DNA from 2 places in the Rhizobium sp. CF142 genome. Region 2 is predicted to be linked to the other one. Evidence: predicted binding sites of a transcription regulator. Region 2 holds the regulator's gene; the other holds the start of a gene.
The links. The regulator LexA, encoded in region 2, represses DNA repair genes until DNA is damaged. The targets are predictions, from matches to a motif close to TGTTCNNNNTGTGTTCNG.
Positions count from the first base shown of each region.

Region 1 (10,486 bases), on a different contig from region 2:
GGGGGTGTTTGCTCAGTCAAAACGGTTCACGTTCTCTTCTAGAATCACTTGAAGATTTATAGCGGAAAGCCTGTTCCCGCGCCAATTTAGCCAGGGGTTTTGAACAGACTTTTGCGGTCGAAAGAGGGCAAATCGCGCCATTTGCCCATGGGTAGGAGACAATCAGCGATCATGCATTTGCCAAATCGGAAGCCGCACATCACAATCATCAAAAACAAGCATCTATATGGGGTTTTGAAGAAGCGATGGCAAGCGCAGACCAACTGATCAACGCGTTCACGACGCTGCTCGTTACCATCGATCCGCCGGGGCTTGCTCCGCTCTTCCTCGGCCTCACCGTCGGCATGAGCAGGCCGGAGCGTAAGCAGGTGGCGCTGCGCGGCGCTACCATCGCCTTCATCATCCTTGCCGTCTTCGCGCTGTTCGGCTCCAGCGTGCTCGGGGTGCTCGGCATTTCCATCGGCGCCTTCCGGCTGGCCGGCGGACTGCTGCTTTTCTGGATCGCCTTCGAAATGGTTTTCGAGAAGCGCCAGGACCGCAAGGAAAAGACCACGGAAGTGGCGATCACCAAGGATCATATCGAGAATATTGCCGTCTTCCCGCTGGCACTGCCGCTGATTGCCGGGCCGGGCGCCATTTCCGCGACGATCCTGCTCGGAGGCACCCTGCCCTCTACCGTCGAGCGGGCGCAGCTGATCGGCGTCATTGCCGGCTGCCTGCTGATCACCCTAGTGGTGCTGTTCCTTGCCGACCGGCTCGACCGCTTCCTCGGCGTGACCGGCCGGGCGATCCTCACCCGTCTTCTTGGCGTGATCCTGGCCGCACTCGCCGCGCAGTTCGTTGTCGACGGTGCGAAATCTGCTCTCAATCTGATCAGCGCCACGCCGACATGAAAACGGCGCCCAAGGGCGCCGTCATCAGAACTTTCGGATAGCATCGATCAAAACGGGATATCGTCGTCGAGATCGCGCGAGAAGTTGCCGCCACCAGCGTTACCGCCGCCGCTGCTTCCGCCGCTACGGCCACCACCGCTGCGACCACCGCCGGACGATGGAGCGGGTGCGCCGTAATCATCGCCATAACCGCCGCCACCGAAATCATCGCCGCCGCGACCGCCGCCGAAGCCGGAACTTGCGCCGCCGCCTTCACCACGTCCATCGAGCATCGTCAGCGTCGAGTTGAAGCCCTGCAGCACGATTTCCGTCGAGTAGCGATCGTTGCCGGTCTGGTCCTGCCACTTGCGGGTCTGCAGCGCGCCCTCGATATAGAGCTTGGCGCCCTTCTTCACATATTGCTCGACGACCTTGCAGAGGCCTTCGTTGAAGACCACCACCGTGTGCCATTCGGTCTTCTCGCGGCGCTCGCCGGAATTGCGGTCGCGCCATGTTTCCGAAGTCGCGATGCGAAGATTGGCGATCGGCCGGCCATCCTGCGTGCGCCGGATTTCGGGGTCGGCACCCACGTTTCCGATAAGAATTACCTTGTTCACACTGCCAGCCATATCATTCACCTTACTGCCGCCCTGACCGGCGACGTTCAAAAATCATCGGCGCACCTTAAACCATAGAGGACAAGCGATGCGCATCCAGGGCCTCTTAATCCACAAGGAATTTTGTTCTTTATTTGTTCTAATTATTCGCTATGATCCTGTCAACAGAATCGAAAACCTTTGTTGTTCCGGACATTCAGCCTCGACTCGCCCGCTGGCATCACTAAATAAGGGCTGTTATCCCCAAACCATCTGAAGCAGAGACGATGAGCGAACTGAAGACGATCTCCATCCGTGGCGCGCGCGAGCATAATCTGAAGGGCATCGACCTCGATCTGCCGCGGAACAAGCTGATCGTTATGACCGGCCTTTCCGGCTCCGGCAAATCCTCGCTCGCCTTCGATACGATCTATGCCGAAGGCCAGCGCCGCTATGTCGAAAGCCTTTCGGCCTATGCGCGCCAGTTCCTGGAAATGATGCAGAAACCCGATGTCGACCAGATCGACGGGCTGTCGCCGGCAATCTCGATCGAGCAGAAGACGACCTCGCGCAACCCGCGCTCGACGGTCGGCACGGTCACCGAAATCTACGACTATATGCGCCTGCTGTTTGCACGCGTCGGGGTTCCCTATTCGCCGGCCACGGGCCTGCCGATCGAAAGCCAGACGGTGAGCCAGATGGTTGACCGTGTGCTGGCCTTCGAGGAAGGCACGCGTCTTTACATCTTGGCGCCGATGATCCGCGGCCGCAAGGGCGAGTATAAGAAGGAACTGGCGGAGCTCATGAAAAAGGGCTTCCAGCGCGTCAAGGTGGACGGTCAGTTCTACGAAATCGCCGATGCACCTGTTCTCGACAAGAAATACAAGCACGATATCGACGTGGTCATCGACCGTATCGTCGTGCGGCCCGACATGGCCTCGCGCCTGGCCGACAGTTTCGAAACGGCGCTGAAGCTCGCCGATGGCCTCGCCGTTGCCGAATTCGCCGACAAGCCGCTGCCGCCCGAGGAAACCTCGGCCGGCGGCTCGGCCAACAAGTCGCTCAATGAAACGCATGAGCGCGTGCTGTTTTCGGAGAAGTTCGCCTGCCCGGTCTCCGGTTTCACCATTCCGGAAATCGAACCACGGCTCTTCTCGTTCAACAATCCCTTCGGCGCATGCCCGACTTGCGACGGTCTCGGTTCGCAGCAGAAGATCGACCCTGACCTGATCGTGCCCGAGCCGGAGCGTACGCTGCGCGACGGTGCTATCGCGCCCTGGGCCAAGTCGACTTCTCCTTATTACAATCAGACGCTGGAAGCGCTCGGCAAACATTTCGGCTTCAAGCTCGGCAGCCGCTGGAACGACCTTCCCGAAAAAGCCAAGGATGTCATCCTGAACGGCACCGAGGAGAGGATTGAGTTCCACTATGCGGATGGCGCGCGCTCCTACACGACCTCGAAGAATTTCGAAGGCATCGTGCCCAATCTCGAGCGACGCTGGAAGGAAACGGATTCCGCCTGGGCGCGCGAAGATATCGAACGCTTCATGTCGGCAGCCCCCTGCCCGGCCTGCAACGGTTTTCGCCTGAAGCCGGAAGCATTGGCGGTCAAGATCAACAAGCTGCATATCGGCGAAGTCACGCAGATGTCGATCCGCATCGCCCGCGACTGGTTCGAGACGCTGCCGGCGACATTCAACGCCAAGCAGAACGAAATTGCCGTGCGCATTCTCAAGGAAATCCGCGACCGCCTGCGGTTCCTCAATGATGTGGGCCTCGAATATCTGAGCCTGTCGCGCAATTCCGGCACGCTGTCCGGCGGCGAGAGCCAGCGTATCCGCCTTGCCTCGCAGATCGGATCGGGCCTGACCGGCGTTCTCTATGTGCTCGACGAACCGTCGATCGGTCTGCATCAGCGCGACAATGCCCGTCTTCTCGATACGCTGAAGCACCTTCGCGACATCGGCAATACGGTCATCGTCGTCGAACATGACGAAGATGCGATCCTGACGGCTGACGATGTGGTTGATATCGGCCCCGCCGCCGGTGTGCATGGCGGCCAGGTGGTGGCGCATGGCACGCCGCAGGAGATCATGGCCAATCCGAAATCGCTTACCGGCAAATACCTGTCGGGCGAGCTCGGCGTGGCCCTGCCTGACGAGCGGCGCAAGCCGAAGAAGGGCAAGGAGATCAAGGTCGTTGGCGCACGCGGCAACAATCTGAAGAATGTCACGGCGGCAATCCCGCTCGGCGTCTTTACCGCTGTAACGGGTGTGTCCGGTGGCGGCAAATCCACCTTCCTGATCGAAACGCTCTACAAGTCGGCGGCACGGCGTGTCATGGGCGCTCGTGAAATCCCTGCCGATCACGACCGCATCGATGGTTTCGAGCATATCGACAAGGTGATCGACATCGACCAGTCGCCGATCGGCCGCACGCCGCGTTCGAACCCCGCGACCTATACCGGCGCCTTCACACCGATCCGTGACTGGTTTGCCGGCCTGCCGGAGGCGAAGGCGCGCGGTTACCAGCCTGGCCGTTTCTCGTTCAACGTCAAGGGCGGCCGCTGCGAGGCTTGCCAGGGCGACGGCGTCATCAAAATCGAGATGCACTTCCTGCCTGACGTATACGTCACCTGCGACGTCTGCCACGGCAAGCGTTACAACCGCGAAACGCTCGATGTCACCTTCAAGGGCAAGTCGATTTCCGACGTGCTCGATATGACCGTGGAGGAAGGTGTCGAGTTCTTCACGGCCGTCCCGGCCGTGCGCGACAAGCTGCAGTCGCTTTTCGATGTCGGCCTCGGTTACATCAAGGTCGGTCAGCAGGCCAATACGCTGTCGGGCGGCGAGGCGCAGCGCGTCAAGCTCGCCAAGGAATTGTCGAAACGCTCGACGGGCCGCACGCTCTATATCCTCGACGAGCCTACCACCGGCCTGCATTTCCATGATGTCGCCAAGCTTCTGGAAATGCTGCACGAACTGGTCAATCAGGGCAATTCTGTCGTTGTCATCGAGCACAATCTCGAAGTCATCAAAACTGCCGACTGGATCCTCGATTTCGGGCCCGAAGGTGGTGACGGCGGCGGCGAGATCGTGGCTGTCGGCACGCCAGAGACGATCGTCAAGGAGAAGCGCTCCTATACCGGCCAGTTCCTCAAGGAGCTGCTGGAGCGGCGGCCGGTCAAGAAGGCGGTCGCAGCGGCGGAATGACCATGCGGCTCGCCACGATTGCGGACCTGCCCGCCGTGGTGGCGCTGACGACGGCCGCCTACCAGCCCTATACCGATCTTTTCGGCTATCCGCCGATTCCGGTGACGGAAGATTACAAGCCGCGGATTGAGCGCGGCGAGGTCTGGCTGCGGGAGGCTGACGGTGCTGTGGCGGGGCTCTCGGTCGTCGAGCGCCATGCCGACCATGTGATGCTTTTCAGTATCGCGGTATCGCCGGACTTCCAGGGGGCGGGACATGGTGTGGCCATGTTGCGCTGGCTGGAGGACAAGGCGCAGGAGTGGGAAACACTCGAGATGCGGCTCTATACCAATGCACGGATGGAGCGGAACATCGCGCTTTATTCCGCCTTCGGTTTTCAGGAAACGGGTCGCCGGCCCAATCCCTATCGGCCAGGATGGACCATCGTCGACATGACGAAAAAGGTTGGTGCGATCTGAGAGATCGCAAGCGAGGAGGAGCAGATGAGCAAATCGGGCACGATCCGCGTAGGCATCGGCGGCTGGACGTTCGAGCCGTGGCGCGGCCATTTCTTTCCCACCGATCTCAAGCAGAAGGACGAGCTGAACTATGCCAGCCGCCAGCTGAAGGTCATCGAGGTCAACGGCACCTATTACAGCACGCAGAAGCCGGCAGTCTTCGCGAAGTGGGCCGCCGATGTGCCCGATGGCTTCGTTTTTTCGCTGAAAGCGACGCGTTACACCACGAACCGCCGTGTGCTAGCCGAGGCCTGGGAATCGATGGAGAGGTTCCTCTCGTCGGGCATCAGCGAACTTGGTGATCACCTCGGCCCACTGCTCTGGCAATTCGCGCCAACAAAGAAATTCGAACCCGATGATTTTGAAGCCTTTCTGAAGCTGCTGCCGGAAAAACAGGATGGGCTGAAGCTGCGCCATGTCGTGGAAGTCCGGCACGATTCCTTCAAGGTGCCGGAATTCGTGTCGCTGCTGGAGAAATATGGCGTGGCACCCGTCTGCGCCGAGCATTTCGACTATCCGATGATTGCCGATGTGACAGCGGATTTCGTCTATACGCGGCTGCAGAAAGGGTCCGACGATATCCCGACCTGCTATCCGGAACCGGAGCTGAAGGATTGGACCAAGCGGCTACAGATCTGGGCCGAGGGCAAAGTGCCTGACGACTTACCGCTGATCGACAAGGACAGGAAGGTCAAGGTCGAGCCGCGCGACGTCTTTGCCTTCATGATCCACGAGGGCAAGGTCAATGCGCCGCACGGGGCGATCGCCTTACAGAAGCGGGTCGACAAGTAATCGCTCAATAAGGCAGCACGTGCGCGGCGAGATCTTCGGCCGTCAACCCCTTGCCGGCGCGATGGCCTGCCCCTCCATGCAGCCAGACAGCAGCGGCGGCCGCCTCGAAGGCCGGCAGGCCCTGGGCGAGCAGACCGCCGATAATGCCTGCCAGCACATCGCCTGAGCCGGCGGTGGCAAGCCAGACCGGTGCGTTGGTGTTGATCAGCGCCCGGCCGTCTGGTGAGGCGATAACGGTATCCGCCCCCTTATAGATGATAGCAGCATTGGCGCGGCTGGCAGCGGCGAGCGCCTTGTCGACCTTGCCCGCCTTCTTGTCGGCGGCAATATCGGGAAAGAGGCGGGCAAACTCGCCGTCGTGCGGCGTGAGAACGAGGCGCGGCACTCCCTTGAACAGCTCGAAAAGCGCCTGCGGATCGTCCTTGAAGGAGCTGATGCCATCGGCGTCGAGAACGAGATGACGGTCGCGCAGTAGGGATACGAATTTGCGGGCCTTCTTTCCGATGCCGAAACCGGGGCCGAGAACGAAGGTTTGAAGGCGTGTGTCCTTCAGCCATCCTGCCAATGCTGCTGCATCATCAATGGCGTGCAGCATGACTGCTGTCAGGTGCGCGCTATTGGCGGAAAGTGCTTCGGTCGGCGCGGCGATGGTAACGAGCCCTGCCCCGGCCTTCAACCCCGCCATGGCCGACATCCGGGCGGCGCCCGTCTTGCTCGCCTCACCCGAAAATACGACAAGGTGACCACGCTTATATTTGTGGGTCTCCAGCTGCTCGATCGGAATGACAGCGCGCCATGCGGCAGGTGTATTCTCGTCCACACGGCCATCCGTCTGTGCCCTGATGATGCGTCCGGGGATGCCGATGTCGAAGACCTCGAGCGTACCGCAAAGCTCCCTGCCCGGCATCAGCAGATGGCCGGGCTTGCGGGTCATAAAGGTCACGGTGTGCGCCGCTCGGAAGGCGCCACCGAGCACGGCGCCGGTACGCCCGTCCAGGCCAGATGGCAGGTCGATGGCGATGACGGGAATTCCTGCCTTGCCGACCTTGTGGATCAGATCGGCGACCTCGGGTGGCACATCGCGTGCAAGGCCGGCTCCGAAGAGGCCGTCGATGATGACATCACCCTGCTGCTGGCCATAGTACGCGATATCCTGCCCCTTCAGCGCACAGGCCGCCCTAGCGCGGCCCGCATCGCCCTTCAGCTTTTCCGGGTTGCCAAGATGGAAGATCTCCACCCGTCCACCACTCTCCCGAAGGAGCCGGGCGGCGACATAACCGTCACCACCATTGTTGCCGGGACCGCAGAACACCGCGAAACGTTGTGCGCCGGGATAAAGACGCAATGCTGCAGCGGCGACCGCGGCACCTGCCTTTTCCATCAGGCCATAGGAATCGATTCCGGATTCGGCTGCAGCCTTATCGGCCGCAGCCATTTCGACAGGTGTCAGAAGAAGATCGGCGAGACGTTTGCTCATGCCCCCTATTCAATTCAAAAAGCGCCTAAAAAACAACCGCCTGATTGCCAAAACCAAAGAGCAAATATTGTGCAATTGCCTATTTTTTGCCCCCTCTGTAACGAACCACAAGAAATTATGAGTCGAGCGATTTTTTCAATTTTCGCGTCATTTTTGATCAAAATGCACTATTGCTCACCTCGTTCTTCATCAAAACGACACGGAAACGCGGGCAAACAAGGTCGCGCGCACAAAATTCCGCGATTTTTTGCGTGAGATGGATTTCAAACTGGCACGATATCTGCATCATATCCCGCGAGCGGGAAGGTTCCTGCTGTAACGGGAGAAGCGGAGAGACATTTTCTCATGAAAAAGATCGAAGCGATCATTAAGCCTTTCAAGCTGGACGAGGTGAAGGAAGCCCTTCAGGAAGTCGGTCTGCAGGGTATCACTGTCACGGAAGCGAAGGGCTTCGGTCGCCAGAAGGGCCATACCGAACTCTACCGCGGCGCAGAATATGTCGTCGATTTCCTGCCGAAGGTGAAGGTTGAGGTCGTGCTCGCAGATGAAAACGCGGAGGCCGTCATCGACGCGATCCGCAAGGCCGCGCAGACGGGGCGCATCGGCGACGGAAAGATTTTCGTTTCCAACGTCGAAGAGGTCATCCGCATCCGCACCGGTGAAACCGGTATCGATGCCATCTGACCGGCTTTGCCTTCGGCGAAGCTTGACCATCCTCATCGCACATAACGTAACATCATCACAAAACAGAGGAAGCATCTTATGGCGAGTGCAAGCGAAATCCTGAAGCAGATCAAGGACAACGATGTAAAGTTCGTCGACCTGCGCTTCACCGATCCCAAGGGCAAGCTGCAGCACGTTACGATGGACATAGCCTGCGTCGATGAAGACATGTTCGCCGACGGCGTCATGTTCGACGGTTCCTCGATCGGCGGCTGGAAGGCCATCAACGAGTCCGACATGGTGCTGATGCCCGACACGGACACGGTGCATATGGACCCGTTCTTCGCCCAATCGACCATGGTAATCGTCTGCGACATCCTCGACCCGGTTTCCGGCGAAGCCTATAACCGCGATCCACGCGGCACCGCCAAAAAGGCCGAAGCCTATCTGAAGGCATCCGGCATCGGTGACACGATCTTCGTCGGCCCGGAAGCCGAATTCTTCGTCTTCGACGACGTCAAGTACAAGGCCGATCCGTACAACACCGGCTTCAAGCTCGACTCCACCGAACTGCCGTCGAACGACGACACCGATTACGAAACCGGCAATCTCGGCCACCGTCCGCGCGTCAAGGGCGGCTACTTCCCGGTTCCGCCCGTCGACAGCGCCCAGGACATGCGTTCGGAAATGCTGACGGTTCTCTCCGAAATGGGCGTCGTCGTCGAGAAGCACCACCACGAAGTGGCTGCCGCCCAGCACGAACTCGGCATCAAGTTCGACACGCTCGTTCGCAACGCCGACAAGATGCAGATCTACAAGTACGTCGTTCATCAGGTCGCCAATGCCTATGGCAAGACGGCAACCTTCATGCCGAAGCCGATCTTCGGCGATAACGGCTCGGGCATGCACGTGCACCAGTCGATCTGGAAGGGCGGAAAGCCGACCTTTGCCGGTGACGAATATGCAGGCCTTTCCGAAACCTGCCTCTACTATATCGGCGGCATCATCAAGCATGCCAAGGCGATCAACGCCTTCACCAATCCGTCGACGAACTCCTACAAGCGTCTCGTCCCAGGTTATGAGGCTCCGGTACTGCTCGCCTATTCGGCCCGCAACCGCTCGGCCTCCTGCCGCATTCCGTTCGGCTCCAACCCGAAGGCCAAGCGCGTCGAAGTTCGCTTCCCGGATCCTACCGCCAACCCCTACCTCGCCTTCGCCGCCATGCTGATGGCCGGTCTCGATGGCATCAAGAACAAGATCCATCCCGGCAAGGCCATGGACAAGGATCTCTACGACCTGCCGCCGAAGGAACTCAAGAAGATCCCGACCGTCTGCGGCTCACTGCGCGAAGCGCTCGAAAGCCTCGACAAGGATCGCAAGTTCCTGACCGCCGGCGGCGTCTTCGACGACGACCAGATCGATGCCTTCATCGAGCTGAAGATGGCCGAGGTGATGCGTTTCGAAATGACGCCGCATCCGGTCGAATACGACATGTACTACTCGGCATAAGATGAGACATGAAAGCCCCGGTTCGCCGGGGCTTTCTTCGATCCGGAGGCCATGAAGGCCGATGGGCAGAGATGACAGTCATGTGACGAAATCCCGCAAAAATCTTGATTTGCGGGGGACCGATCACCAAATCAGGTGAGAAAGGAAGTCGTACCATGAAAGAAAGAGTTGCAAAGTTTAGTATAGGCGAAGTGGTTCGGCACAAGGTTTTTCCGTTTCGCGGCGTCATCTTCGACGTTGATCCGGAGTTCGCGAATACGGAAGAATGGTGGAATTCCATTCCCGCGGAAGTCCGCCCGAGCAAAGACCAGCCGTTCTACCATCTGCTTGCAGAGAACGACGATAGCGAATATGTCGCCTACGTTTCCGAGCAGAACTTGGTGAGCGACGAGAGCGACACGCCGCTTCGCAATCCGCAGGTCGAGCAGATCTTCGACCGCGGCCCGACGGGCCAGTTCAAACCCAAGATGAGCTTCGCCCACTAAGTCGGACATCAATATCCATCCATCAAGGCCCCGCATGTCGGGGCCTTTCTTTTTGGCAATAAAAAACCCGGCTCGAAACCGGGTTTTTCAAGGAATTCCTGAAGGCTCTGATTACTGGGCCTTTGCTGCCTTCTGGGCATCTTCCAGCTTCTTGCGGGCCTCTTCAGCCTTCTTCTGCATGCTGTCCTGCAGGCTGCGCTGGCTTTCGGCAAGCTTCGATTCGGAAACCGGCTCGCCATCATAAGCGCCGGTAAAGCCTTCCAGCGAAACCTTGATCGGGTTCGGAGCACGGCGGAAGTTTATCGAGGTGAAGACCACGTCGCTGCCCTTCTTGAGGCTTGCGATCATGGCATCCGTCAGCGGAATTTCAGCCGTGCACTTGT
Region 1 covers NZ_AJWE01000005.1:13,304-23,789, reverse strand. Annotated here, with positions in the region: gene gyrA (DNA gyrase subunit A) at 1-20, opposite strand, end outside; gene PMI11_RS00145 (MarC family protein) at 246-893, shown strand; gene PMI11_RS00140 (single-stranded DNA-binding protein) at 941-1,501, opposite strand; gene uvrA (excinuclease ABC subunit UvrA) at 1,756-4,680, shown strand; gene PMI11_RS00130 (GNAT family N-acetyltransferase) at 4,677-5,138, shown strand; gene PMI11_RS00125 (DUF72 domain-containing protein) at 5,163-5,969, shown strand; gene PMI11_RS00120 (NAD(P)H-hydrate dehydratase) at 5,974-7,446, opposite strand; gene PMI11_RS00115 (P-II family nitrogen regulator) at 7,792-8,130, shown strand; gene glnA (type I glutamate--ammonia ligase) at 8,209-9,618, shown strand; gene hspQ (heat shock protein HspQ) at 9,774-10,103, shown strand; gene PMI11_RS00100 (invasion associated locus B family protein) at 10,215-10,486, opposite strand, start outside.
Region 1: the regulator LexA is predicted to act here: its motif matches at 1,614-1,631, upstream of uvrA (excinuclease ABC subunit UvrA).

Region 2 (10,486 bases):
GAAAGCGAAGAGCACGCCCTGGCCGGGCGCGGGCTTCACCAGAATACGGTTGCCCTTGCGTGTGTAGGTCACCCCGTTAGCAGCCAAATGCGCTTCTGTCACGGCCAGATCGCCAACCGCAAAGAGGATTGCCCGGCCGCGCAGGCCGCGATCGATATCCGGCGTCGCCAGATCGAAATAGGCCTCCAGCCCCTGCGGGGTCATCAGGCTGATCTTTGCGTTCCCGGTGGGCACGTCCAGCCCGAAACTCGTGACATCAGCAGAAGCTGCTTTTACCGCCGAGCGAAGGAACTCGCCGAAGGCTGTCGGCTCGGAGGCTGCGAGCGCGATCTCGGCAATACCTGTCACGCCATTGGCGTGGGCCTCCAGCACGCCGCGATCGGCGGGAAGCGGGTTGATGCGTTCGACAGCGAAGAGAAAGAAATCCGGTGCCCGGAGGTCGGCAGCGAAGGCAAGCCGGAAGCCGGCAATGCTCTCCGTGCCATCCGGCATTTTCACAGGGCGTTCGAACTGCAGCACAGAACCGGCACTGATGCTGCCCTTCACGAATCGAGCATGTTCGTGCTTTGCATCCGCTGTGGCGAAGGCGATGGCGGACAGCCCCTCGCTGCCGCAGCGGAAGCGGAAAGCCTGATCGCGGGCCGTGAAGACATTGCCCTCACGTGCCGTCACCTCGCTCTCCTCGACGCTCGCAACACCGAGCGGCTCAAGATAGGTTTTGTCGGCAAAGAAAACGCAGGCATTCTCCGTGCCGAAGGGATGGCGGGCATCGGGCGCGACGGTAAAGCCCAGCTTGCCCAGCCTTTCGCGGGCTAGGTCGATATCGGTAACCGGCAAAACGAGATGATCGATCGGAAGCGTGTCTTGGCTCATCGGTTCTTCTCCCAGCAGTGACAAGGAGATGTGCTTCAGCAAGTCTCATGAAACAAGGCCAGACAGGCATAAGGGCGATAAAAATCAAATTCTCGACAGATTGAACAGAAGTTTTACGAAAATTTAGCTACTTGCGGAACACATATGGAACATATAGTGTCCGTTCTGGATTTGTTTCAAGACTGGGGAGACGCCATGCTCACGCGCAAACAACAGGAACTCCTTCTTTTCATTCATGAAAGGATGAAGGAGTCGGGCGTTCCACCGTCTTTCGACGAGATGAAGGACGCACTGGATCTGGCCTCGAAATCCGGTATCCACCGGCTGATCACGGCGCTCGAAGAACGCGGCTTCATTCGCCGGCTTCCGAACCGGGCGCGCGCGCTCGAAGTCATCAAACTGCCGGAAGCCTACAGCCCGAGCCTGCAGCCTCGGCGCGGCTTTTCGCCGAGCGTCATCGAGGGCAGCCTCGGCAAGCCCCAGCCCGTGGCACCTCCCGCCTCGGCAAAGCCGGCACCTGCTGCCGATAACGGCAATGCGGTCTCCGTTCCCGTCATGGGCCGCATCGCCGCTGGTGTTCCGATCTCGGCAATCCAGAACAATACGCATGACATCACCGTTCCCGCCGATATGCTCGGCTCCGGTGAACATTATGCGCTGGAAGTTCGCGGCGACTCGATGATCGAAGCCGGAATCTTCGATGGCGACACGGTCATCATCCGCAATGGCAGCACGGCCAATCCAGGCGATATTGTCGTCGCGCTCGTCGATGACGAGGAAGCAACGCTCAAGCGTTTCCGCCGCAAGGGCGCATCGATTGCGCTCGAGGCTGCAAACCCCGCTTACGAGACCCGCATCTTCCCGCCGGATCGCGTCAAGGTCCAAGGCAAGCTCGTCGGTCTTATTCGCCGCTATCACTGACCGGCGACAGATTAGCGTCTGCGAATGTGTTGCTGCGCCAATCATAGGCGCGGTGGCGTATCCAGGGTCGCCCCAATGTGTCGAATGCGGTTGCGACCTCAACTCCCTTATCGGTGAATCGAAGTTCGACAGAACCTGTCTTGCGCAGCGTCTCGCCGGTAAAGAGCAGCGCGCCGGAATGACAACGGTCGAAGCGCAATCGGACAGGGGTCACGACAATATCAGCCGTATCACAGGCTGGCCCGAGATAGGCAGCATTGTCGATGACGGTCAGTTTCTTTCCATTGCCGAGCAAGGTGGTGCACCAGGCGCCCTTCAGGCAGGAGAAACGTGACGACGGGCTAGTGGCGACTGCCTGTCTCATTGCCTCTCTGGCTTCATTCCGTTGATCGGGTGACAGTTGCAGTCTTTTGCCGTCAGGCGCAGTGGGCGCCTTGGCAGCCTGGAGCATAACCGGCTTCTGATGCTCTTCGACGGCAAGTGCCCTCTGCCATTGTTCGAAGATGAAGGCGGGCGGCTTTTCACGGTTCGAAGCCATCGCCTCTCCATCGATTATAGCGACCAGGCCGCCATCTTCAGAGATGGCGATGTCGGGCATCGCCTCCGACGGAAGCAGCACAACAGCGAGCGTTGAGACCGCGACAATTGCCGTTCCCATGTGCCGCAGCCGGGTTCTGAGGAGGGTCAGCAGCAGAAATCCGAAAACGGCGGTCGGGAAATACCAACCGGGCAAGCGACCTATATCTATGTTGCCACCCCATCCCGCTACTGCCTTTGCGATTGTGATCACCAGATCGAGCCCGAAGCCTGCCACCTGCCATAGCCAGCCGTCCAGACCAAAAGGCATCAGGAGCATTGCCAGCATCCCGGCCGGCATGACGATGAAGGAAATGACCGGCATGGCCGCGAGATTTGCCGGAAGGCCATAGGCCGTCAGCCGGTGGAAATGCTCGATCGAAAACAATGCCGTCGAGAAACCACCGATGAGCGACGTCAGGAAAACGCCACCGAAGAATCCGCCGACCATGACGAAGGGCTTCATGATCGGAAGTTTGGCAAAGGCATTCTCACGCATCGGCCGCCCTTTCCAAAGGTCGTATCCGGCGACCAGGGCAAGTGTTGCGGCGAAGGACATCTGGAAACTCGGCCCCAGCACCTCCGATGGCGAGACTGCGAGGATCACGAGAGCGGACAGCGCCACGTTTCTGAGGCTGATCGACGGACGGTCGAAGAAGACGGCAACCAGCATAATCGCCATCATGATGAAGGCACGTTCGGCAGAGACGGCAAAACCCGAGATCAGATAGTAGGCTGTCACCGCAGCAAGCGCACCCGCCGCCGCGATCTTCTTGGTTGGCCACGCCTGGGCAATGCCGGGAAAGAGACTGAGAATGACTCGCAGCCCGACAAAGAAGATGCCAGCTGAAAGCGCCATGTTGAGGCCGGAGATCGCGATGATGTGGGCAAGGCCGGATTGCCGCAACGCCTCCGTCGTTTCATCCGAGATCGCCCGTCTCTCGTCGGTGACAAGGGAAGCGGCAAAGGCGCCGGTGTCGCCGGGTAGTGTGGAGCGGATCCGATCGCCGATGCCGCTTCTCAGGCGGTAGAGCGACTCCAGGATGGTCCCATCGACCGAACTCGCTCGTTCCGGCTGTTCTGCAACCCTCTTCGGTGCTCCATAGAAGAAGCCGTTGGCACCAATGCCGTCAAAATAGGCGCTGAAGGCAAAATCATTAAGGTGGGGGAGCGCCGGTCCCGCCGGAGGCGTGAGACGTGCCCTGCCCTCGATGACGTCGCCGAGTTCGAACGGCTGGGTGGCTCCGCGGACGAGCACGGAGATGCGGTCGGGCGGACGCTTGATCTCAGGAGCATCCGTTCCGGTGACGTCAAGAATATAACGCCAGCGCCCTTGGCCATCGCCTTCTCGGCGCTCGATCCGGCCGGTCACCGTTGTCGTTACGGCTGAATCGAGGATCAGGGTCTTTGCCCGCCATGTTTCGATCTGCGCAGAGAGCATTCCACCGGCAAAAAGAAGCAGAGCAAGCAGCGTCGCCCGCAGTCTCGTCCGGGCATAACCGCAGAGCGCAACGGCAATGAGGAGAACAAGCAGGCAGAGACCGAGCGACACGGCCGGAAAGTCCGAGGCCGCTAGAAACCAGGTCGCGGCACCCGCACCAAGGAAGACCGGCGAGAAGAGGATGAGGCGACCGTGGCCAGCCTCTTCCGCGGCCATCCGCATCGACGACCCGACGTATCGTTTCGCAACAGTCACCAATCGCCATCGAAATGGGATCGCAACCTGGGTCCGAGCCGATTGCGTCACAATGGCGTGCGGGGCAACGCCAGCAAAATCCATCTTTTCATCAATGGATTGCTCTTGTCGTTCTCTTGTCTCCAACCCCGCCATAATCGCCTGGACCCGCCCCCGGATACCGGCAGAATGCAACCTGAAATCAAAACGAGCAAACAATAATCGATTGAAATAAGAGGAAAATTCGCGGGAGCAAAAAAACCAGTCAAATCATGGTGTTCTGATATGCATTTAGCTCATCGCTGCACTGCCTAAAAGATGATGCCGCGATGCACAAAATGGCATCACGGTAACTTGGCATTAGCTTCGCGATCATATAGCTATCGCTTAGGACGCTTAACCCTTATGGCGCTTTTGCGGCGCCACCGCCACCCCGGAGGATCAGCATGACGGATCAAAGCGCTACAATCAAAATCGGTGACAAATCAGTCGATCTCGCCGTGCGAAAAGGCACGGTTGGACCCGACGTCATCGACATCGGTGCCCTCTACAAGAACACGGCTTCCTTCACCTACGATCCCGGGTTTACGTCGACCGCATCCTGTGAATCGAAGATCACCTATATCGACGGCGACGAAGGCGTTCTCCTGCATCGCGGCTACCCGATCGAGCAGCTTGCCGAACACGGCGACTTCCTCGAAGCCTGCTATCTGCTGCTCTACGGCGAGCTGCCGACCGCCGCCCAGAAGAAGGACTTCGACTATCGCGTCACGCATCACACCATGGTGCATGAGCAAATGAGCCGCTTCTTCACCGGCTTCCGTCGCGACGCCCATCCGATGGCCGTCATGTGCGGCTGCGTCGGCGCGCTTTCGGCCTTCTATCACGACTCCACCGATATCACCGATCCGCATCAGCGCATGGTCGCCAGCCTGCGCATGATCGCCAAGATGCCGACGCTCGCTGCGATGGCCTATAAGTACCATATCGGCCAGCCCTTCGTTTACCCGAAGAACGATCTGGATTACGCGTCCAACTTCCTGCGCATGTGCTTTGCCGTTCCCTGCGAGGAATATGTCGTCAATCCGGTGCTCGCACGCGCCATGGACCGTATCTTCATCCTCCATGCCGATCACGAGCAGAACGCCTCGACCTCGACGGTTCGTCTCGCCGGCTCCTCGGGTGCGAACCCATTCGCCTGCATCGCCGCCGGCATCGCCTGCCTCTGGGGGCCGGCTCACGGCGGCGCCAACGAAGCAGCCCTCAACATGCTGACGGAAATTGGCACTGTCGACCGCATTCCGGAATATATCGCCCGCGCCAAGGACAAGAACGATCCGTTCCGCCTGATGGGCTTTGGTCACCGCGTCTACAAGAACTACGATCCGCGCGCCAAGATCATGCAGAAGACGACGCATGAAGTTCTCGGCGAACTTGGCATCAAGGACGATCCGCTTCTCGAAGTTGCGATGGAACTGGAGCGCATCGCTCTGACCGACTCCTACTTCATCGAGAAGAAGCTCTACCCGAATATCGACTTCTACTCCGGCATCACGCTGAAGGCCCTGGGCTTCCCCACGACCATGTTCACCGTGCTCTTCGCTCTGGCTCGTACCGTCGGCTGGATCGCACAGTGGAACGAAATGATCGAAGATCCGGAACAGCGCATCGGCCGTCCGCGCCAGCTCTATATCGGCGAACCGAAGCGCGATTACGTGCCGGTTTCCAAGCGTTAAACGCTGACTTCGAAGCAAAAAGAAAACCCGGTCAGGAATGGCCGGGTTTTTTGTTGGCGAGTACATCGAGCAATATCTGTGCTGCATGCTCTCCAGGCGGCTTTTCTGTCTGCATGCGCTGCCAGATGAGCTCGTAGCCTTCCTTCATCGCCTTCAGCTGATAGGTGTCGGCTGACAGCCTCTCTATCCAGCGCGCGAGGCTTGCGCCGCGAACGATATCGTTCAGATATTCCGGCACGACTGCGTAGTCGGCGATCAGATTGGGCAGTGCACCGCTCCAGGTCTTGATACCTGACGTCAGCATGCGCATGATCCAATCGACCTTGTAGGCGGAAACGACCGGGACATCGGCAAGCGCCAACTCAAGGATGACGGTTCCGGAAGCTGCCATGGCCGCATCGGCTTCCGCGAAGGCTTTCCACTTCGCCTCAGCACCGACGACGATCTCGGGCTTGATTGCCCAGCCCGCTGTCATCTCGCGCACGAAGGCTTCCTTGTGTGTCACCGTGGGCAGAATGAAGCGCTTTGCACCATCGCGGGCGACAAGCTCACTCGCCGCGGCCTCGAAATAGGGCAACAGCTTCTTGATCTCGGACGAACGTGAACCGGGGAGGAGCAGGATTGCACCATTGCCGGGCCGCCGGTCGGCGCGCAGCCGACGCGTCTCCAGCAATGCGGGATCGGCAACCAGGCGATGCCCGACATAGGTGGTCGTCGGTCCATCAAGGCGCTGCATCGCGGCCGGTTCGAACGGAAGCACAGCCAGCACATGATCGACATAGGCGAGCATGCGCTGGGCGCGATATTCCTTCCAGGCCCAGACACTCGGACAGACATAATTGACGACCGGCAAGTCGGGCAGCGCCGTGCGCACCCGCTTGGCGACGCGATGGGTGAAATCCGGGCTGTCGATGATGAGAAGAATATCGGGCTTTGCCGCAACAATCGCCGCGGTGGTCTGTCGGATAAGAGACCAGAGCTTCGGCAGCTTGGCCAGCACCTGGGTGATGCCCATGATGGAAAGCTCGGAAAAATCGAAAAGTGATTTCAGCCCCTCGGCCTGCAATCCCTCGCCGCCGACGCCGACGAGTTCGATCGGCCCGGAATGGATCTTCCTGAGCCCGGCAATGAGATCGGCACCTAAGAGATCGCCGGAGACTTCGCCGGCTATGACGGCAATCTTCAGCGGTCTGTCGCTCATTGAAGCCCCCATCCCGGTAAACCCTTGTCGATACCGCAGACAAAAAGGCCGTTTTCGTCTGCCGCCTTGATGAGCGCGCCGCGATCAAGCACCAGCGCCCGGCCGGCTTCGACGGCCACTCCTGCAAGCCCGGCGGCTTTGGCGTTGAGCACGGTGGACACACCGATCGCCGGCAGGTCGGCGCGAATATCCTGCTGCGGCTTGCTGAGCTTGACCAGCACACCGCGCCGGCGCGGCGATATACGGCCTGCCGCTCTCAGGTTCGCCACACGGTCAAGCATGCCGTCCGTGCCCTCAACGCCCTCAACAGCGACGACGCGCCCGCCGATCGAGACGGCGCCCTGCCCGATATCCAGACTGCCAAGCACATCCGCGGCCTTGCCTGCACGCTCTATGTCACGACGATCCTCTTCATTGGGCGAAACAGCGCCCAGCGGACCTGCGGTTGCCAGCAGATCCGGTGCAATCTCATGGGCGCCGACGACGCGCAGACCTCGCCCTTCTATCAGCTTGATGACCATCTTCAGAACGGTATCGTCGCCCCCCGAAAGCAGCGTACGGATGGCGGCGGGTACCTTGGTCAGAATACGCAGCGTCGGCCGCACCTCGCGCCATTCCGGTCGCCGACGGACGCTGCCCGACATGACGACACGGCTCACTCCATACCGCTTGAAAAGCCGATCGAGCGAAGCGAAATCACCGATACCGATCGTGGCGTGGTCGAAACCGTCCCAACGACGGTCGCCCTCATCCTTCAGGATAACGATAACAGGATTTTCGCCAGCCGAACGTGCAGCTTCGGCAACATAGGACGGCAGAAGGCCGCCACCGGCAATGATCGCCAGCCGGCCTTCAGCGGTATCGCCGTCGGAAGCCACAGATCAGCCCTTCTGTCCCCGGCTCGGCGAAGACAGCGCGCGATCGCTTTCGGCCGCGATGAAATCGAGGATCTCGACCACCTGCTCGCAATCGGCATATTCGTCGCGGATTTGGGCTGCATTCTCGCGGATCGAGCCGGCACCCTCGAAGATCGCCTTATAGGCACGGCGAACCGTGTGAATGACGGCGCGATCGACGCCGGCGCGTGTCATGCCGACGACGTTGAGGCCGCTCAGAATGCCGGGATTGCCGTTCAGCATGCCGTAAGGAATGACGTCGTAACTCACGGCCGAGAGACCGCCGACAAAGGCATATTTGCCGACTCGGGTGAACTGGTGCACTGCCGCGCCGCCGCTGATGATTGCGTGATCGCCAATGGAGACGTGGCCAGCCAGCATGACATTGTTCGACATGATGACATGGTTGCCGACGCGGCAATCATGGGCGACATGCGAATAGGCGAGAAAAAGACTGTTATCACCGATTACCGTCGAACCGCCATGTTCGACGGTGCCGGTGTTCATCGTAACACCCTCGCGGATCGTGCAGTTGCGCCCGATGATCAGCGACGTGTCGACGGCACTGTGACGGGCGCTTTGCGAGTCGCCACCGATAACGGCCGAAGGAAATATACGCGTACCGGCGCCGACGGTCGTCAAACCGAGAACCACTACATGGCTGATCAGTTCGACATTGTCGTGAAGCGTGACCTTGGGGCCAACATGGCAAAACGGGCCGACCACCACGCCTTCACCGACCGTGGCACCGTCTTCGACCACGGCCATCGGATGGATTCTGGCGCTTTCGGCAATCATGCTCATGCTTTGTCCTTACGTACGATCATCGCGCCGATATCGGCCTCAGCGACGAGTGCACCGTCGACCTTTGCGTCGCAATGGAATTTCCAGATATTGCCGCGCTGCTTGATTTTCTGCACGTGATATTCAACGCGATCGCCCGGCACGACCGGCTTGCGGAAGCGGGCATTGTCGATCGTCATGAAATAGACGAGGTTGCCGGGCTGGCCTTCCTTCTTGGCGCAGATAGCGCCTGCGGTCTGCGCCATGCCTTCGACAAGCAATACGCCCGGCATGATCGGTGCTTCAGGGAAATGGCCGGTAAAATGCGGTTCGTTGACCGTTACATTCTTGATGCCCACGGCGGCATTGTCGCCATCGATATTGACGATCTTGTCGACCATCAAAAATGGATAGCGATGCGGCAGCAGCTTCATGATTTCCATGATGTCTGCCGAAGAAAGCGTGGCGGCTGTTGCTTCAGTCATTCTTGCCTCCCTTTTTTCCGCGCGCCCCTGATTTTGCCATGAGCTGTGCAACATATTTCAGATAGTCATTTAGAGGACGTGCCGGTATTCCGCCATAGCGGCCGCCAGCAGCAAGATCGGTCATGACACCACTTTTTGCAGCGATCTGCGCGCCATCGCCAATGGTGATATGTCCCTTTAAGCCAACCTGTCCACCAATCTGCACACCATCGCCGATGATGGTGCTGCCGGCCATGCCGACCTGCGAAACGACGGCGCAATGGCGACCGATACGGACGTTGTGGCCGATTTGCACCTGATTGTCGATCTTGGTTCCCTCGCCGATGACAGTGTCGTCCATGGCGCCGCGATCGATCGTTGTATTGGCGCCGATCTCCACGTTGTCCTGAATGATCACCCGACCGATCTGCACGATCTTGATCATGCCACGCGGACCCGGCGCATAGCCGAACCCATCCTGACCGATACGGACACCGTTATGAATGATGACACCATTGCCAAGGAGTGCACACAGAATGCTCACACCAGTTGCGATGGAGCAATTGCGACCAATCTTGACGTTGGGACCGATGATCGACTGAGCGCCAATGCGCGTGCCCTCGCCGATCTCCGCACCGGGGCCGATGATTGCCATCGGCTCGACAATCACGCCCTTCTCGAGCCGCGCGGTCGGATCAATAATAGCGCTCGCCGCGATCTCCGTCTCGCCGGACGAAAAGGTCACTGGCTTCAGCGCTGCGGGATAAAGATACCCGCCGGCCATCGCGAAGGCAGCATGCGGATTGGAGGAGATCACCACAGGGATATGCGGCGGCACCAGCTCAGCCAGCGCCTTGTCGCAAATCACGGCCGAAGCCGCGCAGGTCAGGAACTCGTCACGGTTACGGCGAGAGAGGATATAACAGATATCCCCCGCCTGCGCTCTAGCTATAGGAGAGACAGAGCGGATGATGACATCGCCATGAGCGGAATTGCCAAGTTCTGCCCCAAGAAATTGCGCTAACTCAGCAAGTCTCACGCCTTCATGGGGCAGAAAAAAAGTATTTTGCTCCATCGGCAAAACTCCAGAACGGAATTGAAATTTACAGTTCCGGACTGCCGATATCAGAATTGGTTGTTAATGCCAAACTTGAAGCGCTGGGTCTTGTCGAAGTCTTCCTTCACGACCGGGATCGCGTAGTCGACACGCAGTGCACCGAAGGGCGACTGCCAGATCAGGCCGAGGCCAACAGAAGCACGCAACTGCGCGTCCGTACCCTGCGCAGTATCCGAACCGAGAAGCTCGACATCGTTGCCAAACAGCGTGCCGGCATCTGCGAAGACTGCACCGCGCAGGTTAA
Region 2 covers NZ_AJWE01000104.1:8,103-18,588, reverse strand. Annotated here, with positions in the region: gene PMI11_RS24200 (VOC family protein) at 1-873, opposite strand, end outside; gene lexA (transcriptional repressor LexA) at 1,069-1,794, shown strand; gene PMI11_RS24190 (ComEC/Rec2 family competence protein) at 1,775-4,150, opposite strand; gene gltA (citrate synthase) at 4,492-5,781, shown strand; gene lpxB (lipid-A-disaccharide synthase) at 5,813-6,982, opposite strand; gene PMI11_RS24175 (LpxI family protein) at 6,979-7,860, opposite strand; gene lpxA (acyl-ACP--UDP-N-acetylglucosamine O-acyltransferase) at 7,864-8,682, opposite strand; gene fabZ (3-hydroxyacyl-ACP dehydratase FabZ) at 8,679-9,146, opposite strand; gene lpxD (UDP-3-O-(3-hydroxymyristoyl)glucosamine N-acyltransferase) at 9,139-10,200, opposite strand; gene bamA (outer membrane protein assembly factor BamA) at 10,251-10,486, opposite strand, start outside.